3 regions of the Janthinobacterium sp. HH106 genome follow, and region 3 is predicted to be linked to each of the others. Evidence: predicted binding sites of a transcription regulator. Region 3 holds the regulator's gene; each other region holds the start of a gene.
The links. Region 3 encodes HrcA, which represses chaperone genes, less so after heat shock. Its sites were predicted from a motif close to TTAGCACTCNNNNNNNNNGAGTGCTAA; they were not measured.
Positions count from the first base shown of each region.

Region 1: groES (co-chaperone GroES) is a predicted target of HrcA. The motif match lies at 7,412-7,438, and genes of this name have one in related genera.
Region 2: rpoH (RNA polymerase sigma factor RpoH) is a predicted target of HrcA. The motif match lies at 6,895-6,921, and genes of this name have one in related genera.

Region 1 covers NZ_LRIC01000016.1:49,329-59,605, forward strand. The annotation lists gene JAB8_RS08590 (alpha-D-glucose phosphate-specific phosphoglucomutase) at 1-268, shown strand, start outside; gene JAB8_RS08595 (oligopeptide:H+ symporter) at 380-1,918, opposite strand; gene JAB8_RS08600 (GNAT family N-acetyltransferase) at 2,037-2,606, opposite strand; gene JAB8_RS08605 (PadR family transcriptional regulator) at 2,707-3,246, shown strand; gene JAB8_RS08610 (MFS transporter) at 3,243-4,481, shown strand; gene JAB8_RS08615 (hypothetical protein) at 4,486-4,995, opposite strand; gene groL (chaperonin GroEL) at 5,179-6,828, opposite strand; gene groES (co-chaperone GroES) at 6,879-7,169, opposite strand; gene JAB8_RS08630 (hypothetical protein) at 7,694-8,440, shown strand; gene JAB8_RS08635 (DUF904 domain-containing protein) at 8,597-8,860, shown strand; gene JAB8_RS08640 (cell division protein ZapA) at 8,860-9,171, shown strand; RNA gene ssrS (6S RNA) at 9,226-9,403, shown strand; gene JAB8_RS08650 (EVE domain-containing protein) at 9,491-9,955, shown strand; gene lgt (prolipoprotein diacylglyceryl transferase) at 9,964-10,277, opposite strand, start outside.
Region 2 covers NZ_LRIC01000030.1:219,660-229,936, reverse strand. The annotation lists gene JAB8_RS14070 (cyclopropane-fatty-acyl-phospholipid synthase family protein) at 1-460, opposite strand, end outside; gene JAB8_RS14065 (DUF1365 domain-containing protein) at 541-1,338, opposite strand; gene JAB8_RS14060 (FAD-dependent oxidoreductase) at 1,328-2,641, opposite strand; gene JAB8_RS14055 (MerR family transcriptional regulator) at 2,846-3,787, shown strand; gene ftsY (signal recognition particle-docking protein FtsY) at 3,952-5,007, shown strand; gene JAB8_RS14045 (ATP-binding cassette domain-containing protein) at 5,016-5,759, shown strand; gene ftsX (permease-like cell division protein FtsX) at 5,756-6,676, shown strand; gene rpoH (RNA polymerase sigma factor RpoH) at 7,081-7,980, shown strand; gene JAB8_RS14030 (hypothetical protein) at 8,070-8,336, opposite strand; gene JAB8_RS14025 (hypothetical protein) at 8,514-8,966, shown strand; gene JAB8_RS14020 (antibiotic biosynthesis monooxygenase) at 8,963-9,310, opposite strand; gene JAB8_RS14015 (cytochrome P450) at 9,307-10,277, opposite strand, start outside.
Region 3 covers NZ_LRIC01000048.1:118,242-128,518, forward strand. The annotation lists gene JAB8_RS18050 (enoyl-CoA hydratase) at 1-192, shown strand, start outside; gene JAB8_RS18055 (enoyl-CoA hydratase/isomerase family protein) at 185-1,312, shown strand; partial or broken gene mmsB (3-hydroxyisobutyrate dehydrogenase) at 1,327-2,235, shown strand; gene JAB8_RS18065 (hypothetical protein) at 2,423-3,004, opposite strand; gene JAB8_RS18070 (hypothetical protein) at 3,046-3,645, opposite strand; gene JAB8_RS18075 (HAD family hydrolase) at 3,892-4,617, shown strand; gene hrcA (heat-inducible transcriptional repressor HrcA) at 4,735-5,751, shown strand; gene fur (ferric iron uptake transcriptional regulator) at 5,803-6,234, opposite strand; gene JAB8_RS18090 (outer membrane protein assembly factor BamE) at 6,431-7,072, shown strand; gene dapB (4-hydroxy-tetrahydrodipicolinate reductase) at 7,092-7,901, shown strand; gene JAB8_RS18100 (barstar family protein) at 7,910-8,236, shown strand; gene JAB8_RS18105 (CaiB/BaiF CoA-transferase family protein) at 8,350-9,609, opposite strand; gene JAB8_RS18110 (acyl-CoA dehydrogenase) at 9,609-10,277, opposite strand, start outside.

The DNA of each region.
Region 1 (10,277 bases), on a different contig from region 3:
CAGCTACACGGACCCCGTCGACGGTTCCGTGGCGACGCAGCAGGGCATCCGCATCGTCATGACGGACGGCGCGCGCATCGTGCTGCGCCTGTCCGGCACGGGCACCGAGGGCGCCACCCTGCGCCTGTACCTGGAGCGCTACGAGGCCGATCCCGCGCAGCATGACATCCCGACCCAGCAAGCGCTGGCGGGATTGATCGCCGTGGCCGAGCAAGTGGCGCAGATCCGCGCACGCACGGGGCGCGACGCGCCGACGGTGACGACGTAAAAAAAGGGCGCGTAGGTCGGATTAGCGTGGCATCGCCACGCGTAATCCGACGACATTGTCAGCAGCGTTGTCGGATTACGCCCTTTGGGCTAATCCGACCTACTTGTATGATTACGCCTTGCCCGGGACAGCCGCCTGGCGGTAGTTGTCCACCATCTTGTAGCGCTTCGCATACAGGCCGAAGGCCAGCATGGCGACGGCGGCAAAGGCGGCGAAGAAGAACATCTGGAAAGCCGTCACGCTGATGCCGCTCTCGGCGATCTTGCCGATCACGCCTTCATTCATGACGCTGCGGTTGACGATCAGCACCCACAGGTTGCCCACCGTGGTCGACAGGTTCCAGAAGCTCATGATGGCGCCCTTCATCGACACGGGCGCCTGGCTGTACGCAAACTCCAGGCCCGTGGCCGAGACCAGCACTTCGCCGAACGTCAGCAGGGCGTACGGCAGGATCTGCCACATGATGGAGACGGCGTTGCCGCTGTCGAGGGCCAGCTGCAGCAAGCCGATGACGATCCACGCCAGCGAGGAAAAGCCGATACCGGCCGTCATGCGGCGCAGGGCCGTCGCTTCCAGGCCGAAGCGGTTGAGCATCGGGTACAGCACCAGGTTGTTGAACGGGATCAAGAGCATCACCAGCATCGGGTTCAGCGCCTGCATCTGCGCCGGCAGGAACCAGCTCGGTTTTTCCATGGTGTTCGCCTGCACGATCCAGGTCGAGGCCTTCTGGTCGAATAGCGAGAAGAACGGCGTGACGAGGGCGAAGATGACGAGGATGCGCAGCACGGCGCGCACGCCTTCGACGGCTTCGTCCGGGTGGATGCCGCGCGCGCGTTCCAGCTGCATGGCCGTGCCGATGCTGCCGAAGGCCAGCAGCAAGACCAGCGCGGTACACGCGGAAATCACGAAGCCCCATTCGGGAATGCTGTAGAACGCGTACAGCGCGCCGAGCACGCCCACGTAGGCCACGTACAGGCCGGGACGCGAACCGCCGTCGACGCGGGCCAGCAGGGCCGTGCGGGCCACGCGGGTGAACGAATCGGGATTCGGCGGCGCAGGCGGCACGTGCACGTATTTCTTGGCGCCCATCCAGAAGACGATGGTGGCGGCCAGCATCATCAGGCCGGGAATGCCGAAGGCGATCGACGGACCGAAATCGCGCAGGAACATCGGCATCAGCAGCGAGGCGAAGAAGGAGCCGAAGTTGATGATCCAGTAGAACAGATCGAACACCAGCTTGGCCTTGTGCTTGTTGGTCTGGTCGAACTGGTCGCCGACGAACGAGGCGACGAGCGGCTTGATGCCGCCGGAACCGAAGGCGATCAGGAACAGACCGAAATAGAAGCCGTTGACGCTGTTTTCAAACAGGGCCAGGCAGGCGTGGCCCGCGCAATACACGAGGCTGAGCCAGAAGATGGTGTTGTACTTGCCGAAGAAGCGGTCGGCCAGCCAGCCGCCCAGCAGCGGGAAGAAATACACGCCGATGACGAAGGTGTGGAACACGTGCTTGGCTTCGCCCGTGCGCTGGTCGATCGGGATCATCAGCAGCAGGGTGCTGATGAGGAATGGCGTCAGGATGTTGCGCATGCCGTAAAAGCTGAAGCGTTCGCAGCCTTCGTTGGCGATGATGTACGGTATTTGCCGCGGCATTTTGCCTGTGGCGGTTTGTGTCTCGGCCGATGACATTGGCTCTCCCCCAAGTTTTTTTTGTAAGCCGCGATGCTAAGGCCTGCCGCGTTTGCTTGCAACAGAAAAAACGGCCTGTCCGCTATTTCGCAGGGATTTGTAAGGTATTGATTTTCATAAAGACATTACTTTCGGCACTTGCGCTTGCACTTGCACACGCCGGGCGCGGCAGCAACAGCTGCAGTTGCAGCATGCCATCCGGCGCGGGGCTGTCCTCCACGGTAAAGCCGCAGCCCAGGTACAGGGTCAATGCCGCGTGGTTGTCCTGCGCCACGGCCAGGCGCAGGCGGGCCAGTTCGGGAATGGCGCAGGCATGGGCGATGGCTGCCTGCAGCAGTTGCCGTCCCGCGCCATGCCCGCGTGCCTGCGGCGCCACGTACACGCCCCACAGGCTGGCCTTGTCATGCACGACGGCGATCGGTTCGCGGCGCAGGCCGGCAATGCCGATCAATTGATCCTTGTCGAAAGCGCCAAATATTATTTGGTGGGGCGTGATGCGCAAGCGCTCGGCTATCCGTGCCAGCGGCAAGCCGCCCTCCGCCGCGTGCGTGGTGCAGAAGGCGGCGGGTAGTTCGGCGATGCCGGCCAGGCGCAGCGCGCGGTAGGCGGCAACGTCGTCGGGCGTCAGGGGGCGGACAATGATGGCGGACATGTGGGCGAGTATCGGGCTTCGATGCCAGAAAGTAAACCTTGCGTTGCTGCGTTTTCGACCATAAGATATATCTTATTGCGATATATCTTAAGGAATCATCATGTTCCATCTTCTGCACGGGATGCACCCCGTGCGCGCGGCAGCCCATGGCCAGGGCGATGCGCCAGGCACGCCTGGCCATTCCGTTGCCCGCGGACCGAAAATGTTTGACGCGGGCACCTTGCGCTACCTGGTGCTGCAATTGATCGCCGACAAGCCGCGCCACGGCTACGACATCATCAAGGCCATCGAACAGCGCGCCGGCGGCGCGTATGCCCCGAGTCCCGGCGCCATCTATCCGCTCATGCACGGCCTCGTGGGCCACGGCTACGTGGCCGTCAGCCTCGATGGCAACAAGAAGCTGCACAGCATCACGCCCGAGGGACGGGGTTTCCTGGAGGCGAACCGCGCCTATGTCGACGCGATTGCCGCCAGGGTCGATGCGCCGGCCAGCGCGGACGACGATTTGCGCCACCTGATGCACGAACTGAAGGCGGCCGTGCTGGCGCGCGGGCGCGCGGGCGAGCCGGATGCCGGGCGCCTCGATGCCATCCGCGCCATCCTGCGCCAGGCCCGTACCGATATCGAGGCGCTGGCATGACGGCCGCGCCTGTTCCCTTGCTGACGCCGGCGCGCGAGCGCACGATGCTGTGGCTGCTTGCGCTGACGCAATTTACCGTCATCATGGATTTCATGGTGATGATGCCGCTGGCGCCCCAGCTGATGCAGGCTTTCCACATCGGCCCGGCCGCCGTCTCGGGCGCCGTCTCGGCCTACGCCTGGTGCGCGGGCCTGTCCGGCTTGCTGGCGGCCACGTATATCGACCGCTTCGACCACAAGAAGCTGCTGCTGACCATGTTTTGCCTGTTCACCTTGTCGAACCTCGCTTGCGCGCTGGCGCCGAACTTCCACGTGCTGCTGTGGTCGCGCGCGTTTGCGGGGCTGACGGGCGGCGTGCTGGGCGCCATGGTCATGGCCATCATCGGCGACGTGATTCCTTCCGAGCGGCGCGGCGCGGCCACCGGCATCGTCATGACCTCGTTTGCCATGGCGGCCGTGGGCGGCGTGCCCATCGGCGTGGTGCTGGCCGCGCACTTTGGCTGGGCTTCGCCGTTTTTCCTGCTGGTCGTGCTGTCGCTGCTGGTCTGGCTGGGCGCGGCGCGCGTGCTGCCCTCGCTGACGGCGCACATGGGCGCGGCTGCCACGCCGCTGCGCCAGGTGCTGCCGAACCTGCTGGCGCTGTTCCGCGAGCGGCGCCACCTGAAAGCGTTCTCCTTGTCGATTGTCAACATGACGGCAGGCATGCTGGTCATTCCCTTCATTTCGCCCGTGCTCGTGGGCAATATGGGGCTGGCGCCGGCCGATGTCACCTGGGTGTATCTGGCGGGCGGCTGCGCCACGATCTTTACGGCGCGCCTGATCGGCCGCTGGGCGGACCGGGCCGGCAAGCAGCAGGTGTACCGCTGGGTGTCCCTGCTGTCGATTGCGCCGCTGCTGTTCATGACGCACTTGCCCCAGCTGCCGTTGCTGGGGCTGATGCTGGCGTTTCCCTTCTTTATGGCTCTCGTCTCGGGCCGCATGGTGCCGCTGCAGGCGCTGCTGACGACCATCCCGGAACCGCACAAGCGGGGCGCGTTTCTCAGCGCCAATTCGGCCCTGCAAAGCTTTGGCAGCGGCCTGGGCGCCTGGCTGGGCGGCTTGACCCTGCAGACGGATGCGGCCGGCCACATCAGCGGCTACGGCATCAATGGCTGGCTGGCGGCGGGCTTGTCGCTGTGGACGGTGTGGTGGGTGGCGCGCGTGCGCGGCGCGCCGCCGCAGGGCGCGCCGGCGTAGGGGATTACTGCGTGGCGATGCGCTGCATGGGCGCATTGTCCTTGCGCCATTGTTCCAGGCTGATCAGCTCACCGCTGACGACGTCGTCGACGAGGATGCGCTTGCCATCCTGGGAGACGACGAAACTCTCCCAGCGGTGCGCCGCGTCCGGCGTGTTTTCCACAAAGTTCAGGTCATAGTAGGGCTTGCCATCGATGAGACGCACGTCGGGCGACGTTTCCATCACGGCGCCGTGGGCGCGGCCGCCCGAAGCCTTTTCGATATGCGCCGACCAGGCCTTGATTTCCGGCAATGCCATCAGCGCATCGACGGCGCGCGCGCTCTGTTCTGGCGCCGCCTGGCTGCTCGCGGCCGGGGCATTGGTGCCGTGCGGCGCGCCTTGCTGGTGCAGGTAGAAAGCGCCGAGCCCGGCGGCCAGCAAGCCGGCCAGGATGCCGGCGATGATGGTGGTTTTGGAAGAAGAGGCGCGTGGCTGCATGATGGTGGCGTGAGAAAGAGGGACGATGGCGGCCATGCTAAAGCAAAACGTGCAGGCGGGCAATCGTTGAAATTTCTAAAAAGCAAGACGAAAAAAAGCCACCTTCCGTGGAAGATGGCTCTCGGGGCTGCCGGGCAGGCGCAAGCAGCTTTTGGTCTGCCTGTCCCGTCCCGGCGTGGCGGCTGCGCGCGCCGTCGCCTGCGCGCGCGGCCGCCTGGATTACATCATGCCGTCCATGCCGCCCATGCCGCCCATACCACCCATGCCGCCGCCCATGCCGCCGGCTGCCTTGTCGTCAGCGATTTCGCAGACCATGCAGTCGGTCGTCAGCATCAGCGAAGCGATCGAAGCGGCGTTTTGCAGCGCCGAACGGGTCACTTTGGCTGGGTCCAGAACGCCCATTTCCACCATGTCGCCATACGTGCCGTTGGCAGCGTTGTAGCCGTAGTTGCCCGCGCCAGCCAGGACGGCTGCCACGACGACCGAAGCTTCTTCGCCGGCGTTTTGCACGATCATGCGCAGCGGCTCTTCCATTGCGCGCAGGACGATCTTGATACCAGCGTCTTGATCAGGATTGTCGCCCTTGACCGTGATGTTGGCGCGTGCGCGCAGCAGGGCTACGCCGCCGCCTGGCACGATGCCTTCTTCCACGGCAGCGCGCGTGGCGTGCAGTGCATCTTCAACGCGGGCTTTCTTCTCTTTCATTTCGACTTCGGTGGCTGCGCCAACCTTGATCACGGCAACGCCGCCAGCCAGTTTGGCCACGCGCTCTTGCAGTTTTTCACGGTCGTAGTCCGAGGTCGCTTCTTCGATCTGTACACGCACTTGTTTCACGCGTGCTTCGATCGAGGCAGCTTCGCCGGCGCCATCGATGACGATGGTGTTTTCCTTGCCCACTTCGATGCGTTTCGCCTGGCCCAGTTCGGCCAGGGTCACTTTTTCCAGGGTCAGGCCGACTTCTTCAGCGATCACCTGGCCGCCCGTCAGGACAGCGATGTCTTCCAGCATGGCTTTGCGGCGGTCGCCGAAGCCTGGTGCTTTCACTGCGCAGGTTTTCAGGATACCGCGGATGTTGTTCACAACCAGGGTAGCCAGCGCTTCGCCTTCGATGTCTTCCGCGATGATCAGCAGTGGACGGCCAGCCTTGGCGACTTGTTCCAGTACCGGCAGCAGGTCACGGATGTTCGAGATTTTCTTGTCGCACAGCAGGACGAATGGGCTGTCCAGGACGGCAACTTGCTTCTCTGGGTTGTTGATGAAGTATGGCGACAGGTAGCCGCGGTCGAACTGCATGCCTTCAACGATGTCCAGCTCGTCGTTCAGCGACTTGCCGTCTTCTACCGTGATCACGCCTTCTTTGCCGACTTTTTCCATCGCTTCAGCGATACGCTCGCCGATCGAGTAGTCCGAGTTCGCCGAGATCGCGCCAACCTGGGCGATTTCCTTGGTCGTGGTGCAAGGACGGGCGATTTTCGCCAGTTCTTCGACGGTCGCTGCAACAGCTTTGTCGATACCGCGCTTCAGGTCCATCGGGTTCATGCCGGCGGCAACGAACTTCATGCCTTCGCGCACGATGGCTTGTGCCAGCACGGTCGCGGTGGTGGTGCCGTCGCCAGCGTTGTCGCTGGTGCGGGAAGCCACTTCCTTGACCATTTGCGCGCCCATGTTCATGAGCTTGTCTTTGAGTTCAACTTCTTTCGCTACCGACACGCCGTCCTTGGTGACGGTAGGGGCGCCGAACGAGCGCTCCAGGACCACGTTGCGGCCTTTCGGGCCCAAGGTGACTTTGACTGCGTTGGCGAGGATGTTGACGCCTTCGACCATCTTGGCGCGCGCTGCGTCGCCGAATACTACTTCTTTAGCTGCCATGTTCAATTCTCCTGAGTTTCGGGATGTATCTGTCTACAACGTGGAAACAATTACTTGACGACGATCGCCATGATGTCTTCTTCGCGCATGACCAGCAGCTCATCGCCGTCAACTTTGACGGTTTGGCCGGCGTACTTGCCGAACAGGACGCGGTCGCCCACTTTGACATCCAGAGGACGGACTTTGCCGTCGTCGAGAATCTTGCCATTGCCTACGGCAAGGACTTCGCCTTGATCCGGTTTTTCAGCAGCTGCATCAGGAATGATGAGGCCGGACGCAGTCTTGGTTTCCTGGTCGAGGCGTTTGACGATGACGCGATCGTTCAATGGGCGCAGATTCATACAAAACTCCTTAAAGTTCAATGGATAGGTGTTGCTAAATGAATACATGCCTGGCACAGCGCCAGGCGTGCTTTCAGTGACCGCCGTTGAAAGCAGCCCGCAACGGTCAAGCAAACCCCATGGCATCGGGTGCATGCCGGCGCTGGGCAGTGGTGGCATCGCGGCGTCGCCCGCCGCGTAGCGTTCCCTGCTGTTGCCCGGCAGACACCATCATGTCTTGAGGATTGCTACGAAAGAGTTTGTTAGCACTCTCTACTAACGAGTGCTAATTATAGGGACGGTAGGGGGCTTATTCAAGGGCTTATTCTCCGGGAAGATAAGCTTGGACGTTCTACGCAGCCTGCATTTACGCAGGGTTTGCGCAAACGCAAGCCTCGTTCCCGGGCGTCAGCAACAGGCGCGACTCTAGCATGCCCATCAGGCGAACGGCGTTCCTGTACGCACAGGAAACAGAGTTTTGCTATGGACTTTGATAAGATGATTGCAATTGCATATCAATATTCCCCTGTACCAGAAAGCACACCATGCCATCGACTCTTTCCCGTCCCGCCCTGCGCCTGCTCGGTGCCGCCCTCGTCGGCCTCGCCTGCCTGGGCAATGCCGCCGCGCAAACGCCCACGATTCTCGACGAGATCACCGTGGCGACCCTGACGCCGCTGGAAAAGGACATGCTGCTCAACGAGCTGTTCAACGACCTCAACAAGGACGACGACGACCAGGAAGCGCATGTGTGGGACAACGGCGGCGACCGTGGCGTGCGGGTGAAAGTCACATATAACTTCAGCAACTCCGGCATGACGGAACACAGCCTGAAGGCGCACATCTGCCGCGACCTGAAATTCGTCGTCACGGCGGGCGGCAAGTCGCAAGACCTGAGCCGCCGTACGTGCTCGCAGAACAGCGGCCGTTGGGATGTGCAGGGCAAGGACCCGGCGCCCGTCGTGTATCCGCCCTTCCTGTCCGACGTGACCATCGCCAAGCTGAATGCGAAGGAACAGAAATCCTTGCTGACGGCCGCCGTGCGCACCTTGAAAGATGAAGAGGATGGCAAGAGCCGTGAATGGAGCAACAAGGGGCTGGGCAATGCCGTGCCCTTGCGCGTCACTTTGACGCCCTCGCGGACGGACGCCAAACCTGGCAGCTACCACCGTACTTGCCGCGACTTGACGATGGTGCTTGATGGCAAGAGCGGCAAGCAGGAATTGACGCGCCGCTCGTGCGAAAACCGCTATGGCGGTCTCGATATCGAACCCGATTACGTCGACGAGTAAAACGCTGCCATCGCGGCGCCGGCGGATGCGTGCAGATGGCGAAACGCGCCGGAAAAAGCGTGTATTTCACGGCAACTGACCTGCATTGATGTAAATATGTGTGACAGCGGCGTGATTCGATTGACGCCCATGGAGCGTCCGCCCTATAGTGGCGGGATGATTTCCGAATTCAACGAATTATCCGACAAAATAGGCCTGCTGGCCGAAATGACCCATGCGCTGCGCCGTGAAAACGCGCAACTGCGCAAGGACAATGCCGCGCTGGCCGCCGAGAACGCCCTGTATGTGCAGCGCATGCGCGAGGCGCAGGAGCGGGTCGAGGCGTTGCTGGAAAAAATTCCCGAACTGGTGCAAGCCGGCCTGGAGCAAGCCGCTTCGGAGGCAGGCGCCTATCTTGCCGAGAACGAGAAGGAAGCGTAATGCCGCGTGTCGATGTCAATATCATGGGCCAGTCCTACAGCATGGTCTGCCGCGACGGCGAAGAGCGCGCGCTGCGCGAAGCGGCGATCTATCTCGATAGCAAAATGAAAGCCATCCGCGACGCGGGCAAGGTCAAGGGCAATGACCGCATCGCCGTGCTGGCCGCCCTGGGCGTGGCCGCGGAATTCCTTTCCGTGAAGTCGCCGCAAGGTCCGCTGTCGGAACTGACGATCCTGGAAGTGAAGCAAAAGATCTCGGCCATGCACACAGTATTGGATAGCGCATTGACGCCCCAGGAAAACCTTTTTTAAGCGGACACGGTACGATTTGTCTTTGCGATGCGCGATCAAAGGAGTAAACTTGGGTCTACCCTGCGGTGTTCGCGATTGCCATATATTCCTTGAACCATTTATGCGCATCGGTTGCGAATTTTGTTTGATGGGAGTGAGCGTCGCTCGTTCGACGAACCCGAAATTGAACTAACGTGACCACCTTGAACCGTTTGGTTCGGGATGCCGGCATAGCGGCACAGGCGGGGCCCAATTTGCAGTACAAAAAACGGTTGCAGCATCAGCATGCGCAGCCGTTTTTTTACGCCTGTCGCTTTTATTCTTTGACCTGGGGAATGTAATGAAACAGTACTGGCTGATGAAATCCGAACCCGATGAAGTGAGCATCGACGACCTGATGGCCGCGCCCGGGCACACCATGCCCTGGTTCGGCGTGCGCAACTACCAGGCGCGCAACTTCATGCGCGACGGCATGCAGGTCGGCGATGGCGTGCTGTTTTATCACTCGAGCTGCCCGCAGCCGGGCGTGGCGGGCGTGGCCGAAGTGGCCAGCGGCGCATATCCCGATCACAGCCAGTTTGAAGAGGGCGGCAAGTATTTCGATGCCAAGGCCACGCAGGAACAGCCGCGCTGGATCAGCGTCGACGTACGAGGCCTGAAGAAGACGGCGCTGTTGCCCCTGTCCGAGATGCGCCAGATGCCGGAGCTGGAAGACATGCTGCTGCTCAAGAAGGGCAGCCGGCTGTCCATCACGCCGGTAACGCCGGCGCAATGGAAAGTGATTACAAGCAGGTTACAGGCTTAAACTGTTCATCAGGCAGCGCGGGCCTTGGTGGGCGGCGTGCCCATCACCTGGCTTTTATACGCCCATACCAGCAGCGCGATGGCGCCGACGATCATGGGCAAGGACAGCATCTGGCCCGACGTGATCGGCACGCCCAGCCACACGACTTCCCAGTCCGGCGTGCGGAAGTATTCCGTGAAGAAGCGCGCGCAGCCGTACAGCAGGGTGAACATGGCGCCCACGGCCATGCGCGGGCGCTGCTTGCGCGCATACAGCCACAGGATGATGAACACCAAAATGCCGTCGACCAGCATCTGGTAGATCGGCGACGGGTGCACGGGAT
Region 2 (10,277 bases), on a different contig from region 3:
GCTCCAGGCTGGCGCCTTCGGCAAACAGCGCACTCGAATACGTCATCGACGGATCCAGCCACAACTGATAAAAGGCGTTGCCGATGTCGTAATGGGCGTGGATATTCTTCTTGCTGCCGGCGCGCGAATTGCGGTTGAGCAAATGCCGCAGCTTGTAGACCAGGTTGCCCCACCAGTTGCCATAGATCAAGGACTCGATCTGCGCGCGGTTGCGTATCATCAGCTCGATCAAGCCCGGCAAATTGTCCGTGCGCCAGTCGCCGGCGATAAACGTTTCCGCAAAGCCGATATCGCCCGAGCGCAGCACGGCCGCGCACAGGCGCCAGTTGTGCAAGTCCAGGGTGACGGGGTGGCTGCCGTCGCCGTACAGCAAGATGCTGCCATCCGGCGTGCGCAGACGCAGGGCGCCATATTGTAATTTTTGCAGCAGGCGCACGATCATGCGCCCGGAAGCGGGCATATCCAGGTGCGTGTGGTCGGGCAAGTGCGCGGGACACGCGTTGCTGCGCGCATGCAGGCCGGTCGGCAGGGAGTCGGAGCTCATCGGGACACCTTTTCTTGTGGAGGGTGGGGTTTGCTGAAAAACGGCACGCGGCGCAGCCACAGGCGCAAGGCTTGCCAATGGATGCGCGCCATCACGCCAAACGTCATCAGCGGGTAGCGCAGCAGAGCCCAGGCGATGGCGCCATCGCGCAGCGGCTGCGCCGTACCGGACAAGCTCGTCTGCAAAACAGGACCGTCAAGGTCGTCGTAATCGACCCGGGCCAGGTGGCGCTCGCCATCCTCTTCACTGTTGCGCAGGAAACGGAAGCGGTAATGCCCTTCCACCTTGCAAAATGGCGACACGTGGAAAATTTTTCTGGCCTGCAATTCGCTGCCATACGCGATGGGCCCGCCCTGTTCGAGCAGGTACAGGTGGCGCTCGCCGAAGGTATTGCGCACGTCGCAGACCACGGCGCGCAAGGCGCCATCCGTACGGTGGCAAAACCAGAAGCTGACGGGATTGAACACATAGCCGAACATGCGCGGCATGGTTTGCAGCCAGATTTCGCCGCCCGCGTCGAGCACGCCTTGCTGGCGCAGCAAGCCATCGATCCACTCCAGCAGCGGCGTCGTGCCATCGCCATGGTCGCTGTCGCGGAAGGACAGCACATTGGCGCCGTTGCGCGAGATCAAGCGGGCAGGAAAATCGTGCGCGCCCAGGCTGCGCAAGGGCAGGCGCAGATAAAACATGCCATAACTGAAAGCATGCGCGCGCGGACGCAGCCGCGCATGCCGCACCCGCCCCAGACACAGCTGGGGCTGCGGCGGCACGGACGGCGATGAATTACGCGGCATGGCCGAGCTCCGCCGCCGCCATGCCATTGAGTATTTGCGCCACGGCCAGGCCCGACTTCAAGCCGTCTTCATGGAAACCATAGCCCGTCCAGGCGCCCGCGAACCACGTGTGCTGCGCGCCCTGGAAACCGGCCAGGCGCGCCTGAGCCGCAATGGCCGCGCCATCGAACACGGGGTGGGCATACGAAAACGCGTCGATGACCTTGGCCGGGTCCGGCTCGTCGAGCGGATTGAGCGAGACGATGACGGGCGTCGTAAACGGCAGCGGCTGCAGCTGGTTCAGCAAATAGTGCACGCATACCTGCGGCGATTCGCCCTCCTGCGCGGCCGGCCGGCCCTGGTAATTCCAGGCCGACCAGGCGCGGCGGCGCTGCGGCAGGCAAGACGCATCCGTATGCAGCACGGCCCGGTTCGGCTGGTAGCGCACGGCTTCAAGCACGGAGCGCTCGTCGTCGCGGATGTCCGCCAGCAGGGCCAGCGACTGGTCGCTGTGGCAAGCGAGTACCACGTGATCGGCATGCTCGACGCCGGCCGCCGTATGCAGCTCGACCATGCGCGCGCCCCCGTGAGCCTGGCGGCGCACGGCCAGCACGGGGCACGCGAGGCGCTGCTGCGCAATGCCTGCCAGCAATTTTTCCACGTACACGCGCGAGCCGCCCCGCACCGTGCGCCATTGCGGCCGGTCGCTCACTTGCAGCAAGCCATGGTTGTGGCAAAAACGAATGAAGGTGGCCAGCGGAAAGGCCAGCATCTGGCGTGCCGGACACGACCAGATACAGGCAGCCATGGGCAACAGATACCAGTGGCGGAACTCCTCGCCATAATTGTGCAGATCAAGGAACTCGCCGAGCGACATGGCCGGCGCCGGCACGCTGGCCATGGCCAGGGCGCTGGCCTGGCGGTTGAAGCGCAGGATGTCGCGCAGCATGCGCAGGAAGGCGGGGCGCAGCAGATTGCTGCGCTGGGTGAACACGGTATCGAAATTGGCGCCCGCCCATTCCAGCACGCGGGCATCGGACGAGGTGCCCAGCGGCATCTTCACGGAAAACGACATGTCGCTGTCGGCCGCCTCGACACCGAGTTCCTCAAACAGCTGCACCAGGTTCGGGTAGGTGGCGTGGTTAAACACGAGAAAACCCGTGTCGACGCCATGCGTGACGCCATCGAGCGTGACATCGACCGTGTGGCTGTGGCCGCCAAAGTAATCGCCCGCCTCGTACAAGGTGACGTCCTGGCCCGCTTGCGCCAGGCGATAGGCACATGACAATCCTGCAATTCCTGCTCCGACGACGGCAATTTTCATGAATACACCTGTGTTAAGTTTGTCCTGGACAAAACGAGCCTCATGGATAATCGATGAAATATTGATTTATGTCAATGAGCGCCCTCGGCCGTTCCACAACTTATACGTCGGCAATTTCCAATCGGATTCAGCTATTTGGTCCGGGGCGGCGGAAGGCGTAAAATGCACTCCACGTTCTTTTTGGCATGCGAGCAAGCCCCTGGTATGGATACTGACCTGCAACCTACTTCCGCCTTCAGCATCAGCGATGTCGAGCGCGATACCGGGCTGGCCAAGGAAACCTTGCGTGTCTGGGAGCGCCGCTACGCTTTTCCCCAGCCTCAGCGCGACGCCTTTGGCGAGCGCAGCTACCCGGCCGAGCAAGTGCAGAAGTTGCGCATGGTCAAGCGCCTGCTGGACCTCGGCTTTCGTCCGGGAAAAATCATGCAGCACAGCACCGTGCAACTGCAGCAGCTGGCCAGCGCCGGCAGTGCGGCGCCGTCGACGCCGCCTCCGCAGCTCGAACACTACCTGTCGCTGTGCCGCGGCCACCAGATGGCGGAACTGGGTGAGGCCCTGCGTCAGGCGCTGGCCGTGCTGGGCTTGAAAGCGTTCACCATCGACGTGATCGCCCCCCTGACGGGCATGGTGGGCGAGGCATGGGCTTGCGGCGACCTGGCCGTGTATGAAGAGCATTTGTATAGCGAAACCTTGCAAACGGTGATGCGCCACGCCATCTTTTCCCTGCCGCAGGCAAGCAGCCCATCGACGCGCACGCCGCGCATCGTGCTCAGTACCTTGCCGCAGGAGCGTCATGGCCTGGGGCTGCTGATGGCCGAGGCGCTGTGCGCGGCGGCGGGCGCCCATTGCATGTCGATGGGAGTGGAAACGCCGCTGACGGACATCGTCGCGGCCGCCCGCGCGCAGCGGGCCGATATCGTGGCGCTGTCGTTTTCCAGCGCCAGCAAGCAGCGGCAGACGCGCGACAGCCTGCAGCAACTGCATGCGAACTTGCCGCCAAGCATGGAATTGTGGGCAGGGGGACGCAGTCCCGTGCTGTACAAGCAGCCCCCTTCTTTCCTGCATGTGCTGGACTTGCGGCAAGTCGACGAAAGCATCGCCGACTGGCGCCGCCGCCACCAGGCGCTGGCCCTGCAAACGCATTGAACCCGTTGAAAAGCGCGACAACTGCGGCGATCTCCGTGGATAGGCACGCAATGTTGCCAATCGAACAGTAAAGCATGAAGGGCCGGGCGCGCTCTGGTAGAATAGCCCGTAACACAGTGTCCGGCGCCGCCGGGCCTTAGGTCAGCACCCGCCACCACACATCCATGTTTAGTTTCTTCAAGAAAAAAACCATCGCTCCCGAGGCCGCACCAGCCGAGCCCCTCGTCCTTCCCGCCACGCCGCCCGCACCGCAGCCTGCCGCTACGCCCCTGAGCGGCGCGCCGGCCGAGCTCGTGCCAGTGATCGTGGCCGCCGAACCCGAGAAAAAATCGTGGATGACGCGCCTGAAGGCGGGCCTGTCGAAAACCTCGAACACCTTGTCCGTGCTGTTCGTCGGCGCGAAGATCGACGACGCCCTGTACGAAGAGCTGGAAGCGGCGCTGCTGATGTCCGACGCCGGCATCGACGCCACCGAATTCCTGCTCACGGAATTGAAGAAAAAGGTCAAGGAAGACAAGCTGCTCGACGCAGCCGCCGTCAAGGCCGCGCTGAAAGTGCTGCTGATCGAGCTGCTCTCGCCGCTGGAAAAGCGCTTCGAGCTGGGCCGCCACAAGCCGCTGGTGATGATGATTTCCGGCGTCAATGGCGCGGGCAAGACCACCACCATCGGCAAGCTGGCCAAGCACATGCAGTCGAACAACCAGTCCGTGCTGCTGGCCGCGGGCGACACCTTCCGCGCCGCCGCGCGCGAGCAGCTGATGGTCTGGGGCGAGCGCAACAACGTTACCGTGATTTCGCAGGAATCGGGCGACCCGGCCGCCGTGGCCTACGACTCCGTGCAATCGGCGAAGGCGCGCGGCATCGACGTGGTCATGGTCGACACGGCCGGCCGCCTGCCGACGCAGTTGCACTTGATGGAAGAATTGAAGAAAATCAAGCGCGTGATCGGCAAGGGCATGGAGGGCGCACCGCATGAAACCCTGCTCGTCATCGACGGCAACACGGGCCAGAACGCCCTCACGCAAGTGAAGGCCTTCGACGATGCCCTGCAGCTGAGCGGCCTGGTGATCACCAAGCTGGACGGTACCGCCAAGGGCGGCGTGCTGGCGGCGATTGCCCGCGTGCGCCCCGTGCCCGTGTATTTCATCGGCATCGGTGAGAAAATTGAAGACTTGCAGCCTTTCGTGGCTGCCGAATTTGTCGAAGCGCTGCTCGGATAAGCCTATACATGATTGAATTTCAGCACGTCTCCAAGCAATACTCCCCCGACGCCGTGGCGCTCAGCGACATTTCGCTCAGTATTGCCAAGGGCGAGCTGGTCTTCCTGGCCGGCCCGTCCGGCGCCGGCAAGTCCACCTTGCTGAAAATGATCGCCGCCATGGAACGCCCCACGTCGGGCAAGCTGATCGTCAATGGCCAGGACATGGCGAAGATCAAGCCGGCCGGCGTGCCGTTTTTGCGCCGTAACATGGGCCTGATCTTCCAGCAACAAAAACTGCTGAACGACCGCTCCATCCTGGCCAACGTCATGCTGCCGCTGCTCGTCGTCGGCGCGCATAAAGTTGCCGCCGAGCAGCGCGCGCGCGCCGCGCTCGACAAGGTGGGATTGCTGGACCGCGCCATGGCGCGTCCGCTGTCGCTGTCGGGCGGCGAGCAGCAGCGCGTATCGATCGCGCGCGCCATCGTCAACCGGCCGCAGATCATTCTGGCCGACGAACCGACGGCCAACCTGGACCGCGCCAGCGCCAACAAGGTGCTCGACGCCCTCAAAGCATTCCACTCGGTGGGCGTGACCTGCCTCATTTCCAGCCATGACGAACAGATGCTCGACGCCGCCGCCCGCGTGATCCACCTGAAGAACGGCCAGCTGGTCGCCATCGACAAGGCCACGCAGGCGCCCGTCTTCGCGCCACCCGATCCCGATTTCGCGCCCGCCCCCGACCAGGACGATGCGCAGGGAGAACAGGCATGAGAGGCTGGTTCCGTCAACACCGCTTCGCGCTCGGTTCGGCGCTGATTCACTTGCGCAAGTCGCCAGGCGGCTTCCTGTTGAACGTGCTCGTCGTCGCCATCGCCCTGTCGCTGCCGTTCGCCGGCTTGACCATGCTCGACAATGTGCGCCCCATGTCGGAACAGATGTCGGTCGACCCGGAAATCAGCGTCTTCCTGAAGATCGACACGCCGCGCGAGCAAGCCGTGGCCCTGGCCAGCGCCATGCGCAAGATCGTCGGCGAGCAAAAGGCGAAGATCGTCTTCATCCCGCGCGAACAGGCGCTCGATACGCTGAAGAACAAGAACGGCCTGGCCGACGTGCTGAGCACCCTGGGCGACAATCCCCTGCCCGACAGCTATGTGCTGAAACTCGACGCCTTCAGCAGCGCCAGCGAAGCGCAGGACGTCGATGCCGTGGCGGAACAGTTGCGCCACCTGCCCGGCGTGGAATCGGCGCAAGTCGATTCGGCCTGGGTCAAGCGCCTGGCGGCCCTGCTGGGCGTGCTGCGCCTGGTGCTGCTGCTGCTGGCCATCACCCTGGGCGTGGCCGTCATCGCCGTGGTCTTCAATACCATCCGCCTGCAAGTGATGCAGCAGCGCGATGAAATCAGCATCTCGAAACTGATCGGCGCCACCGATACTTTCATCCACCGCCCCTTCTATTACACGGGTGCCCTGCTGGGCCTGTGCGCCGGTGCGCTGGCGCTGGGCGCCGTGGCGCTGGCCTTGCAGCCGCTCAATACCGCGATTGCCGAGTTTGCACGCCTGTATGCGTCCGAATTTCAGCTGGTGCCGCTGGCGCCGCTGCCGATGGCCGGCTTGCTGGCCGTCAGCGCCGGCCTGGGCCTGATCGGCGCCTTCCTCTGCGTACAGCGCCACCTGGCGCGCCTGAACTGACCTTCCTTTCCATGGCGGCGCTCCTGGCGCCGCCATGCGCCTCGCCATCCCCATCTGCTGTTATCTTGATATTTAGCAAGTATTCTTAAGGCTCGCTTCAGCCAGAGGCCGTAGACTGGCCATGTTGTCGTAAAGCGCTATCTCGCGCTGTTCAGAGATATATATCAAGCATTAAATCACCATAGCATTTAGGCTATCAGGACGATTAAATGTGCTGATTGGCACTCTCAGGCAGAGAGTGCTAATATAGGGACATACCAACAGCAGAACCGCCATGGACGCCAGATGAAGATGGTGCCGCGATCTGCAAAGTGCAAGACCGAATACGCAAAACAGAACAGACAATCGGGCCACATCGTGTGATGTGGCCAACTGGAACAAAGCAAGACTACGAGGGAGAAAACATGACTATGATGTCCGCAACATCCGCATTGGTTCCGACCAAAAGTAATGCGCTGGGCCTCGGGTTCACTGGCAATCTGGGCAATATCGACGCCTATATTTCGGCCGTGAACCGTCTGCCCATGTTGACCCACGACGAAGAAATTTCGCTGGCGAAACGCCTGCGCGAAAAAAATGACCTGGCCGCCGCGCAAGAGCTGGTGCTGTCGCACCTGCGCCTGGTGGTCTCGATTGCCCGCGGCTATCTGGGCTATGGCTTGCCGCACGCCGACCTGATTCAGGAAGGCAATATCGGCTTGATGAAAGCCGTGAAACGTTTCGATCCGGACCAGGGCGTGCGCCTGGTGTCGTACGCCATGCACTGGGTGAAAGCCGAGATGCATGAGTACATCCTGAAAAACTGGCGCCTGGTCAAGGTCGCGACGACGAAGGCACAGCGCAAGCTGTTCTTCAACCTGCGCAGCCACAAGACGGGCCTCGATGCGATGACGCCGAAGCAGATCGATGCGCTGGCCAAGCTGCTCGACGTGAAGCGCGAAGAAGTGATCGAAATGGAAACGCGCTTGAGCGGCCGCGACATCGCGCTGGAGTCGCCGACCGACGATGAAGACGACAAGTTTTCGCCGATCGCCTATCTGTCGTCGGAGCAAAGCGAGCCGACCAAGGTGCTGGAAGCGGAACAAGTGACGCGCCTGCAATCGGAAGGTCTGGAAACGGCCTTGTCGAAGCTGGACGCCCGTTCGCGCCGCATCATCGAAGCGCGCTGGCTGGCCAACGACGACGGCTCCGGCGCCACCTTGCACGCGCTGGCGGAAGAGTTCGGCGTATCGGCCGAGCGCATCCGCCAGATCGAAGTGGCGGCGCTGAAGAAAATGAAGGGCGCGCTGGCGGCCTACGTGTAATCGCAAGCAATGCCGCAATGCAAAAGGCGCCGCAAGGCGCCTTTTAGTTTTATAAATGATATTTATCAACAGATAAACATTGTCAGCCCTTATGCTGCAGCCAAGCCCTTGGTGATCAGCTCGGCGACCAATTCATTCAGATCCGCGCCGCGCTCCTTGGCCAGGGTCTGCAATTGCAACACCAGATCGCTGTTCAGCTTGACGGCGAACGGCACCAGGCCCAGCGCCTGATCGCGCTTGCGCTGCTCGCGGCGGTCGACGACCACCGCTTCCTTACCGAATGCACCGGCGCCGGGAACATTCATCTTTCCCATCAGTTTCTTGGCATCGCTTTTGGCCAGGTCGGTTTTTTTCATGGTTGTTTCCTGATTTTCAAAACAGCCATTCTACGCAGTAATCGGCGCGCCGCGTGGCCGGCGCGTCAATTCATCGGCAGCGCGCCAATAGTGCGCCAGAAAAATATCATTTTGTTATTATCATTTTCATCCCACGCGTGGACGCCACGCCGGGACGCTTCACCTGAAAGGAAAAACATGCACTATCTACATCAATCGTACCGAACGTGGTTGTTCCCCCTGTTCATCGCCTGCCTGGCCGTGCTGGCGGGCTGCGGCGCGGCCGGCAGCGCCGGCGACGCGGAAAACACGCCGCGCAGCGTCACCCACGTGCTCTCGCCGGGCGAACAGGTCGCCATCACGGCCACCGATACCCTGAAACTCGAGCGCGTCAACGACAGCCGCTGCCGCAAGGGCGCCGTGTGCGTGTGGAAAGGCTACGTCAGCTACAGTTTCAGTTTGCTCAACAGCGCGGGCGCCACCGACATCGTCTTGTCCGAGTCCATGCCCGGCGCCGCCAGCTCCGTGACCGTCAACCACCTGACGTTCACCCTGCTCGACGTCGATCCGGCCACGCCGCCCGCCCTGGACGCGGCCGCGCCCACCTACCGGGTCAAGGTCAAGATTACGCAGGGCGCGCTGCCCCGCTAAATACCGTGGCGGCGCTGGCTGTCGGCAGGCGCCTGCTGGCGCTCCAGCATGCCGTAATCGCGCACCACGCCGGCGATGCGCAACCGGTAGTCGTCGAACACACCGTGCCTGCCCGCCGATTGCGCCGCGCGGTGCGCTTCCAGCTGCCGCCACTGCGCCAGTGCCGCTTCGTCGCGAAAGAAAGACAGCGACAGCAGTTTGCCAGGCTCGCTCAGGCTGCTGAAGCGCTCGATGGAAATGAATCCATCGACGTCAGCGAGCAAGGGACGCAGCGCGGCCGCCAGATCCAGATACTGCTGGCGTCCTTCGGCGCTGGGCCAGACTTCGAAAATCACGGCAATCATGCTATTTCTCCAGTGCTGAAAACGGGGATGCGGGCATTCAGCGAAGACCGGTACGACCAGGCCAGCGGCATGTCTTCCAGCCCGTCGGCCCATGCCTGCAGGCATGCCGTGGCAATCGTCTGCGCGATGGACTGGCCCGGACAGGCGTGGCGGCCATGGCCAAAACCCGACTCCGCCTGGCCGGCGCTGGCCAGCACGACGACGATCGTCTGCCCGGCCGGTATGCGCACGCCGGGCAATTCCACGGCATCGGCCGTGTAGCGGCGCGTGTTGTGGATCGCGGGATCATGCTGGCTGACTTCGCGCAGCATGGCCGGCCACAGCAAAGGCGCAGCACGCACTTGCGCGGACAACTGCGGCTGCGCGCGCAAGGCCACGACTGCATTGCCCAGCAAGCCGGCCGTGGCGTCACACGTCTGCGACAGCAAGCCCACGAGGTTGGCCAGCACGCCGCCAGACGCCCGCCAGCCGACGGCATCCGCCCCGGTCACGATGTCGTGCAGCAAGCTGCCGGGCAAGGCATCCGCCTCGCGCAGCAATACGGTAAAACCGTGCAGCAAGGCATCGGCCGCTTGCTGCGCGCCGGCCAATTCTTTCCCATTGCTCAGCGGCGACAAACAGGCGACAAAGTCGCGCGTCCAGGCGGCCAGCGCCGGCCATTGCGCTGGCGCAAAGCCCAGCAAGTCCGCCATGGCGAACAGGGGCAGCTCAAAAATCGCCTCGTTCAGCTGCGCGGCGCTGCCGGGAACGCGGTCGCCGGCAAACTGCATCACCCGTCCGTGCAGGCGAGCCAGGTCCACCTGGCCCAGCGCGCGCGCCAGCACCTGTTTCGGCACGGCATGCCGCTCGCCCTCGTTCATGCGCACCAGTTCGGCAAAGATGGCGCCGCACGGCGTGCCTGCCAGCGTATCCGGTACCGGTTGGCCTGCCGGGCGCACGCGGCAAGCAGGATGCTCGAGCACGGCCC
Region 3 (10,277 bases):
AAAGTGGCGCGCCAGAGCCCGAGCAGCGTGACGGCATGCAAGACCCTGATCCAGGGCGCGCGCAGCCATCCGCTCGTCGATTCCCTGCCCGATGAACGCACCCTGTTCCTGGGCCTGTTCGATACGCAAGACCAGAAAGAGGGCGTGCAGGCGTTCCTGGAAAAACGTCCGGCGGAGTGGAAGAATGGTTGAGACTTTGCTTGAAACCGTGAAAATCGAGGAGCGCGACTGTCCCGGCGGCATGAAGCTGGGCGTCATCACCCTCGACGCGCCCAAATCCCTGCACGCGCTGACCCTGGACATGATCCGCGCCATCGACGGCGCTCTCGTGCGCTGGGCCGCTGACGACGCCGTCGCCTGCGTGGTGCTGCACTCGTCGACCGACAAGGCCTTTTGCGCGGGCGGCGACGTGCGCAGCCTGCGTTCGGCCGTGGCAGAGCAACCGGGTATCGTGCCGAACCCGCAGGCGCTGGCCTTCTTTGCCGAGGAATACCGGCTCGACCACCGCATCCATACGTATGCGAAACCGCTGCTGGTGTGGGGCGGCGGCATCGTCATGGGCGGCGGCCTGGGCCTGATGGCGGGCGCCAGCCACCGCGTCGTGACGGAAAGCACGCGCATCGCCATGCCGGAAATCACGATTGGCCTGTTCCCCGACGTGGGCGGCAGCTGGTTCCTGGGCCGCATGCCGGGGCGCAGCGGCCTGTTCCTGGGTTTGACGGGCGCGCCCTTGAACGGGGCCGACGCCCTGTTCGCGGGCCTGGGCGACTATTTCCTGCGCCAGGAAGAACGGAACATGGTGCTCGACGCGCTGGCGCTGGCGCAATGGCAAGCCAGTCCGCAAGCGAACAGCGAGCAGCTGGACCGCCTGCTGCGCGGCTTCTCGGCGCCAGCCTCCATGCTGCCCGTGTCCGAAGTGTGCGCTAACTTCGACGCCATCGCCGCGCTGACGCAAGCGCCCACCTTGCCCGAAGTGGTGGCCGCCATTGCCGCGTATGACGGCGATTCGGTCTGGCTGCAAAAGGCGGCCCACTCGCTGGACAAGGGCGCGCCCACTTCGGCCGCGCTGGTGTGGGCCATGCGCGAGCGCACGCGCCATCTGAGCCTGGCGCAAGTGTTCCAGCTGGAACTCATTGTCGCCGTGCAATGTTGCGCCCATGCAGACTTCAGCGAAGGCGTGCGTGCTTTGCTGATCGACAAGGACAACGCGCCGCAGTGGCAGCCGGCCAGCCTGGCCGAGGTCAGCGAGACGTATCTCAATGAATATTTCACGGCGCCATGGGATAGCCATCCTTTGCGCGACCTGCATTAAAAGAACAACAGGAGACACATATGCAACATATCGCTTTTATCGGCCTGGGCAACATGGGCGCGCCAATGGCCCGCAACCTGGTGGCCGCCGGCTTCCACGTGTCCGTGTTCGACCTGGCGCCGGCGGCTGTGGCGTCGCTGGTCGAGGCGGGCGCCACGGCGGCCGCGTCCGCCAGCGCGGCCGTGCAGACGGCGGACGCCGTCATCACCATGCTGCCAGCAAACAAGCACGTGCAGGAACTGTACCTGGCGGCAGGCGGCGTGCTCGATTCGGCCAAGCCCGGTGCCCTGTTCATCGACTGCAGCACCATCGCCGCCGACGTGGCGCGGCAAGTGGCGCAGGCGGCCAGCGAACGCGGTTTTGCCATGATCGATGCGCCCGTCTCGGGCGGCACGGCGGGCGCGGCGGCCGGCACGCTGACCTTCATCGTCGGCGGCAGCGAGGCGGCCTTGCAGCAGGCGCGTCCCCTGCTGGAAAAGATGGGCAAGAACATCTTCCATGCGGGCGAGGCGGGCGCGGGCCAGGTGGCGAAGATTTGCAACAACATGCTGCTGGGCATACTGATGGCGGGGACGGCCGAGGCGCTGAACCTGGGAGTGGCGCATGGCCTCGATCCGAAAGTCTTGTCCGACATCATGGGCAAGAGTTCGGGGCGCAACTGGACCCTGGAAGTGTACAACCCGTGGCCCGGCGTCATGGACGGCACGCCCGCGTCGCGCAATTACACGGGCGGCTTCGGCACGGCGCTGATGCTGAAGGACCTGGGTCTGGCGCAGCAGTCGGCCCTGTCGGCGAACGCGCCCACGCCCTTGGGAGGGCTGGTGCGCCAGCTGTACCAGATGCATGCGCAAGCCGGCTATGCGCAGCAGGATTTCTCCAGCATCGTGCAGATGCTGCAGCCGGGCTTGGATAAACCCGCCTGAGGAATTTTGGACAAAAAAAAGCCCGCTGGTGAAAGCGGGCTAAATCCAATTCTTGGAAGAGTTGGAGGAGACAGATGCATTATGCTGCATCGCCACATATAACTCCAATTTATCTTTCGAATATCAAATATAGATTTTCGTGATATCTCTTCCTGGCAGCCGCGTCGCGGCTGCCAGCGCCACAGTCTTAGCCTGGATTGCAGGCGATCTGCACGGTGGTCACGTTTGCTTCACCCATCACACCGACGCCCGTGTTGGGTGCCACGGTGCATTTCAAGCCGGTAGGCTGGGTAAATACGCTGATGCCATACTTGTCGCCATCGGCAACAGGCGACGCCAGAGTGAAGGTCGTGCTGCCTTTGGCCACCGTGGTTTGCGCATTGCCGTTGATCAGGACCAGGCCGTCGGCTGTCAGGCCAGTCACCGTGCCGCCTACCGTGTACGCGTTTCGCGCACAGGAAACCGATGCCTGGATACTGACGTAGTGACCGGCCGAGCCGGTTCCGCCACTGACGGTGCAAGTCATGTGGGCTGGCTGGGTCTGCACGGTGATGTTGTAGTCGGTGCCATAGTCGATGCGCTTGCCAAAGGTAAACGAGGTCTGGCCGGCTTTGATCGGGAGCGGATCGCCGCCATTGACCAGGACCAGGCCTTCGGTGTTCAAATTGCTGACGGTGCCACTGACATCATACGAGGCCTTGCCGCCGCAAGCAGCCAATCCCAGGGTCAACAGCAGCGCGGCGATAGGGCGCAGGCAGGATAACTTCATGTATTTCTCCTATCCAATATAGTGGTGACGAATCGCGTAGCTTACTGCGCCGTGCAGTTCAGTGCGGCGCCGGTCGTGGCGGCTGAGCCCATGGTGCCGACGACATCGCGGCCGTTGGCACTGGCAGAACCCACGAAACTGCACGTCTGGCCCGTTGGATACGTCGCGATGGAAATATTGTAGGCGATGCCGTCATTGACATTCGGGAACGTATAGCTGGTGCTGCCTTTCAGCGGGCTGGTGGTGATATTGCCGATGGCCAGGGTCAAACCGTCGGCGGTCAGGCCCGTGATCGTGCCGCTCAGCGGGTAGGTATTGGTCACGCAAATCACCTGGGCCGTGGTCACGGTATAGCTCGATGCCTTGCCGGCGCCATTGGTAATCGTGCACACGGCGCCTTTTGGCTGTTGCGCGATGGTGATATCGTAGCGGTCATCGGTGCTGACCAGCTTGGTGAAAACAAAGGAAGTCTGGCCTGAGGTGACAGGCAGGCGTTCGCCGTCATTCAGCAGAATCAGGCCATCTTTTGCCAGATTGACGACTTGGCCGCTCAGATACAGATTGCCGCCGCTGCCGCCGCAGGCCGCCAATGTGACGGCGCAAGCCGCCGCCAGCATCGAGCGCAGGTACAAATTTTTCATACATTCTCCAAAACGAATTAGGTTGGGTAGCGCAACGCGGACGCTGGCGCCGCATTGGAATGGCGCCTATTTTAGTCTATCTGGCAAGCCGGATGATCTTGCCTTGTATCACCCTGTAACAATTTTTCGCCGGGAAGCGCCGGCCCGGCCCCATTTCATGGGGGCGCCGCCATGCCGGCGGCGGCGATCGGTGCGACAATAGCTGCGGGCTGCGCACCGTGACGCGGCATCTATATAGTGAGTTCCATGTCTCTTGCCCCTGTAAAACCTGCCGTGCCGCCCAAGGCCATCCTGTTCGACCTCGACGATACCTTGTGGCCCATCGCGCCCGTGATTGCCGCCGCCGAAACCCTGCTGCACGACTGGCTGGCCACGCATGCGCCCAAGGTGGCGCAGCAGTTTTCCATCGAGCTGTTGCGCCAGCACCGTCTGGCCATGCTCAATGAACAACCGCATTTCCATGGCAATTTGATCGAGCTGCGCCGCGCGGGATTGCTGACCGCCTTTGAGGCCGCCGGCGAAGATCCCGCCCTGGTCGACGGCGCCATCGCGCAGTTCCTGGCGGCGCGCCATCGCGTGCAGCCGTATGACGATGTCTTGCCCGGCCTGGCCTGGATGGGCCAGCGCATGCTGGTCGGCTCGATCTCGAATGGCAATGCGGACCTTGAAATTATCGGCCTGGCGCAGCATTTTAAAGTGTCGATTGCCGCCAGCGATTTCGGCGTCGCCAAGCCTGACGCCAGCATCTTCCTGGCCGCTTGCGCCGCGCTGGGCGTGGCGCCCCATGAGGCCGTGTATGTCGGCGATGACTTGTATTTCGACGTGACGGGGGCGCAAGGGGCGGGCATGCGTGCCGTGTGGATGAACCGCAAGGGCAGCGATGCCCATCTGGCCGCCGGCGTGCAGCCCGACGCCATCTGCGCCAACTTTGATGAATTGCTGCTGTGGCTGCAGGGGCAGCTGGAAGATTGATCGCCGTCGGACGGGCGAACGTGCATAATAGGCGCTGTTGATGCATGTTCGGCCGCTTTCGTTGCCGCTTGCTTAACAATATGCTTGTTTAAAGAATATTTGCTTACCTAAGACACCATGCAACTCGATACACGTGCCCAAACACTGCTGAAAGCCCTGGTCGAGCGATATATCGCCGACGGCCTGCCGGTCGGTTCGCGCGCCTTGTCGAAAATTTCCGGCCTCGACCTGTCGCCGGCCACGATCCGCAACATCATGGCCGACCTGGAAGAGCTCGGTTATGTGTCCAGTCCGCATACTTCGGCCGGACGCATCCCCACGCCGCGTGGCTACCGCATCTTTGTCGACACCTTGCTGACCGTCCGGCACCTGGACGAGCACATGGTGGAGTCGCGCATGCGCCTGCAGACGCCGCAGCCGCAAAAAACCATCGCCAACGCGGCGCAGATGCTGTCGTCGCTGTCGCAGTTCGCCGGCGTCGTGCTCAGCCCGCGCCGCGAATCCGTGTTCCAGCAGATTGAATTTTTGCGCCTGTCCGAAAAACGCATCCTGCTCGTCATCGTCGCTCCCGGCGGCGACGTGCAGAACCGTTTATTGCTGACGGAAGCCGACTATACGCCGGCGCAACTGGTGCAATCGGCTAATTACATCAACCAGAATTATGGCGGCCTGTCGTTCGACGCCGTGCGCGTGCGCCTGCAAGGCGAACTGCGCCAGTTGCGCGACGACATGGGCAGCCTGATGCAGGCGGCCGTGGAAGCGGGCAGCGAAGCGATGGCCGATCATAGCGATGACATGGTGATTTCCGGCGAGCGCAACCTGCTCAGCGTGAGCGATCTGTCATCGAATATGCATTCGCTGCGCCAGATGTTCGACATGTTCGAGCAAAAGACGGGCTTGATGCAGCTGCTCGACGTGTCGAGCAAGGCGACGGGCGTGCAGATTTTCATCGGCGGCGAATCGAACCTGGTGCCGATGGATGAGATGAGCGTGGTGACGGCGCCGTATGAAGTCAACGGCAAGATCGTGGGAACGCTGGGAGTGATCGGACCGACGCGCATGGCTTACGAGCGCGTTATCCCGATCGTCGACATCACGGCCAAGCTGCTGTCGAGCGCGCTCAGCCATCATTGATGCGGTTCAATGCTGCGCCGGCCGGCGCCTTGCGGGAACGGCCGGCGTGGGTCAGGCTGTTTTGTGCGGGCAAGCTGTCTTGGTGCAGTTGCCGTAGATGGCCAGGGCGTGTTCGGCGATCTTGAAGCCGCGCTCTTCGGCCACTTTTTGCTGGCGGATTTCGATTTCTTCGTCGAAGAATTCTTCGACCCGGCCGCAATCGAGGCACACCAGATGGTCGTGGTGGGAGCCTTCGTTGAGTTCGAAAATCGCCTTGCCGGTTTCAAAATGGTTGCGGTTAAGCAAGCCGGCTTGTTCGAATTGTGTGAGAACACGGTAGACAGTTGCCAAGCCGACATCCATATTGTCGGCCAGCAGAATCTTGTAGACGTCTTCCGCGGTCAGGTGGCGTACCGGGCTACTCTGGAAGATATCGAGTATCTTCAGCCGTGGCAGGGTGGCTTTCAGGCCGCTTGCCTTGAGATCACTAGGATTGTTACTCATGTTTGTTGCTCGTATGTGGGTCAGGTGCTTTATCATATAGCGTTTTGTCGGGGAGTGCCAAAATATGCTTTTTTTTGGCGGGCCGGTCACTCCTGGCGTTTTGTTCATCCAATTGAGGTCATTTATGCGCGTAACCCCGGCTGTATTGCCATCTCTCTGGCACCGTATTTCATTTCGAGCACCAGTCGTGGCAGGCATGGTCTGTGTCGCGCTGGCCGTGTCCGGCTGCGCCAACCGTGGCATTCTTGGCGAAAAGCCGGCAGCTGCTCAAAAAGAAGGCAAGGAACTGGTTCCCGAACAGGGCGCACAAACGACCACCATTACGCCGCTGCAAAAATTCATGTGGTTTTTCTCGCCCTACCGTCCTGACATTCAACAAGGCAACTTTGTCTCCGAAGAGATGCTGGCCCAGTTGAAAGTAGGAATGACGCGCGACCAGGTGCGTTTCGTCCTCGGCACTTCGCTGCTGACCGATATCTTCCATGCCGACCGCTGGGATTATCCATTCCGTCTGGCGCGGGGCAGTGGCGAAACCACTAGCAGCCGCGTGGTCGTGTACTTCGGCAAGGATGGCAAGGTTGAACGTTTCGAAGGCGGCAACTTGCCGACGGAGAAAGAATATATCGACCGCATCGCCGGTCCGTCGCCATTCGCCAAGGTCGCCAAGGCTGACGTGCCTGCCGCCGTCGTGCCATCGCCCGTGGCGCCGAGCGCCGTGCCGGTACCGGCCGATGCCGCTCCTGCCATTCCTGTGAGCAAGCCTGACGTTGCACCAGCACCAGCAACGGCGCCTGCCGCCGAGCCAGCACCGACGCCTGCCGCCGAACCCACCAAATAAGTTGTTGTAAGAGAATAAAATGACTGAACTGAAAATTGCCATCGCTGGCGCCAGCGGCCGCATGGGCCATATCCTGATCGAAGCGGTCAGCAACGCGCCCGACGCCGTGCTGACCGGCGCCCTCGACCGCGCCGGCTCGCCGAGCGTCGGGCAGGATGCCGCCGCCTTTCTCGGCAAGCCTGCCGGCGTGCTGATCGCGTCGGACCTTGCCGCCGGCCTGGCCAATGCCGATTACCTGATCGACTTCACGCGCCCCGAAGGCACTTTGCAGCACCTGGCGTATTGCGCCGAGCATGGCATCAAGATGATCATCGGCACCACCGGTTTCGATGACGCGGGCAAGGCCGCCATTGCCACCGCCGCCGAAAAGACGGCCATCATGTTCGCGCCGAACATGAGCGTGGGCGTGAATGTCACCATGAAGCTGCTGGAACTGGCCGCGAAAAGCCTGTCCGAAGGCTACGACATCGAAATTATCGAAGCGCATCACCGCTTCAAGGTCGATGCGCCATCGGGCACGGCCCTGCAAATGGGTGAAGTGGTGGCCGGCGCCCTGGGCCGCGACCTGAAGGAATGCGCCGTGTACGGCCGCGAAGGCGTGACGGGCGAACGCGATCCGTCGACCATCGGCTTTGCTACCATCCGCGGCGGCGATATCGTCGGCGACCATACGGTGCTGTTTGCCGGCATCGGCGAGCGCATCGAGATCAGCCACAAATCGAGCAGCCGCGTCACCTACGCCCACGGCGCCCTGCGCGCCGCGCGTTTCCTGGCCGACAAGCCGACGGGCCTGTTCGACATGCAGGATGTGCTGTCGCTGAAGAACTGAGGAAGACTATGGCCACAGCCATCCTGAATGGAAAAGACATCACCGATGAAGCGAGCTTTCACGCGCAATGCGTGCAAGCCTTCGGTTTCCCCGCGTTCTACGGCAACAGCATGGATGCCTGGGTCGATTGCCTCAGCTACTTGCGCGACGATGAAAACATGACGCAGTTCCGTTTGAAACCGAACGAAGTGCTGGACATCGTGGTGCAGGACGCTGACGCGATGAAGGCGAAAGTGCCTGATTTGCTGGAAGAAATCACATTTTGCATCGCCGGCATCAATGAGCGCTATGACGATTACGGTGAAAAACCGGCATTGAAACTGGTACTCAAGTGAATGGAATCGTAGGTCGGATTAGGCCCTGCGGGCCGTAATCCGACAACATTGTTGGCTGTGCAGGTCGGACTGCGCGCAAGCGCCAATCCGACCTACGTCCAGACGACCAACATTTACACCACCTTGCGCTCACGCAAGCCGTCAATCTCCGCACCGTCCAACCCCAGCCACTGCTGCAATACCTCGTCCGTATGCTGCCCCAGCAAGGGCGGCGGCAAGCGGTATTGCACCGGCGAGCCGGACAGGCGCACGGGATTGGCCACCAGCGCCACCGTGCCCGCCGTCGGATGCGGCATCTCCACTTTCAAGCCACGCGCCACCACTTGCGGGTCGGCAAAGACCTGGTCGATGCGGTTGACGGGGCCGCACGGCACGGCTTGCGCCTCGAACGCGCTGATCCACTCTGCCGTCGTGCGCATGACCGTGGTCTGGCGCATCAACGGTATCAACACCGCCCGGTGCGCGACGCGCTGCGGGTTGGTGGCGAAGCGTTCGTCCTGCGCCCATTCCGGGTGGCCGGCGACGGCGCAAAAACGCGAAAACTGTCCATCGTTGCCGATCGCCAGAATCATGTCGCCATCGGCAGTGGGAAAGTCTTGATACGGAACAATGTTCGGATGCGCATTGCCCATGCGCTGCGGCACCTTGCCTCCGCACAAGTAGTTGGCGGCCTGGTTGCCCAGCGCGGCCACTTGCACGTCGAGCAGGGCCAGGTCGATATGCTGGCCCAGGCCCGAGCGCTCGCGTTCGGCCAATGCGGCCTGCACGGCGATGGTGGCGTACAGGCCCGTCAGGATGTCCGTTTGCGCCACACCCACTTTTTGCGGTCCGGCGCCCGGCTGGCCATCGGGCACGCCCGTGATGCTCATCAGGCCGCCCATGCCCTGGATTAAGAAGTCATAGCCGGCGCGCGCCGCATACGGCCCATCCTGGCCGAAACCCGTGATGGAGCAGTACACGAGGCGCGGGTTGAGCGCCAGCAAGCTCGCCGCATCGAGGCCGTATTGCTTCAAACCATCGAGCTTGAAATTTTCCAGCAGCACGTCCGATTCGGCGGCCAGCTTGCGCACCAGGGCTTGCCCTTCAGGCGCAGCCAGGTCGATGCACAAGGAGCGCTTGTTGCGGTTGGCGCACTGGAAGTAGGCAGCCTCGGCCGTATCGCGGCCGTCCGCGTCTTTCAGATACGGCGGACCCCAGGAGCGCGTGTCGTCGCCGCGTCCCGGCTGCTCGACCTTGACGACGTCGGCGCCGAGGTCGGCCAGCATTTGTCCGGCCCACGGGCCGGCCAGCACGCGCGACAGGTCGAGCACGCGCAAGCCGCTCAACGGCGCGGGCCGCAGGGTGGAGGCGAGGGTGGAAGCCAAGGCGTCCATCAGTTGCTGAAGGCGGCGATGCCGGTGATGGCGCGGCCGATGATCAGCGCGTGCACATCGTGCGTGCCTTCATAGGTGTTCACCACTTCCAGGTTGACCAGGTGGCGGATGACGCCGAACTCGTCGGAAATGCCGTTGCCGCCCATCATGTCGCGCGCCATGCGGGCGATGTCCAGTGCCTTGCCGCAGCTGTTGCGTTTCATGATAGAGGTGATTTCCACGGCGGGCGAGCCCTCATCCTTCATGCGGCCCAGGCGCAAGCACCCTTGCAAGCCCATGGTGATTTCCGTCAGCATGTCGGCCAGTTTCTTTTGCACCAGCTGGTTCGCAGCCAATGGGCGGCCGAATTGCTGGCGGTCCATCGTGTACTGGCGTGCCTTCAGGTAGCAGTCTTCGGCCGCGCCCAGCGCGCCCCAGGCGATGCCGTAGCGGGCGCTGTTCAGGCAAGTAAATGGACCTTTCAGGCCGCGCACGTCGGGGAAGGCGTTTTCTTCCGGGCAAAATACTTCATCCATGACGATTTCGCCGGTGATGCTGGTACGCAAGCCCACCTTGCCGTGGATTTCCGGCGCCGACAGGCCTTTCCAGCCTTTTTCCAGCACGAAGCCGCGGATCGCGCCTTCATCGTCCTTGGCCCAGACGACGAACACGTCGGCAATCGGGCTGTT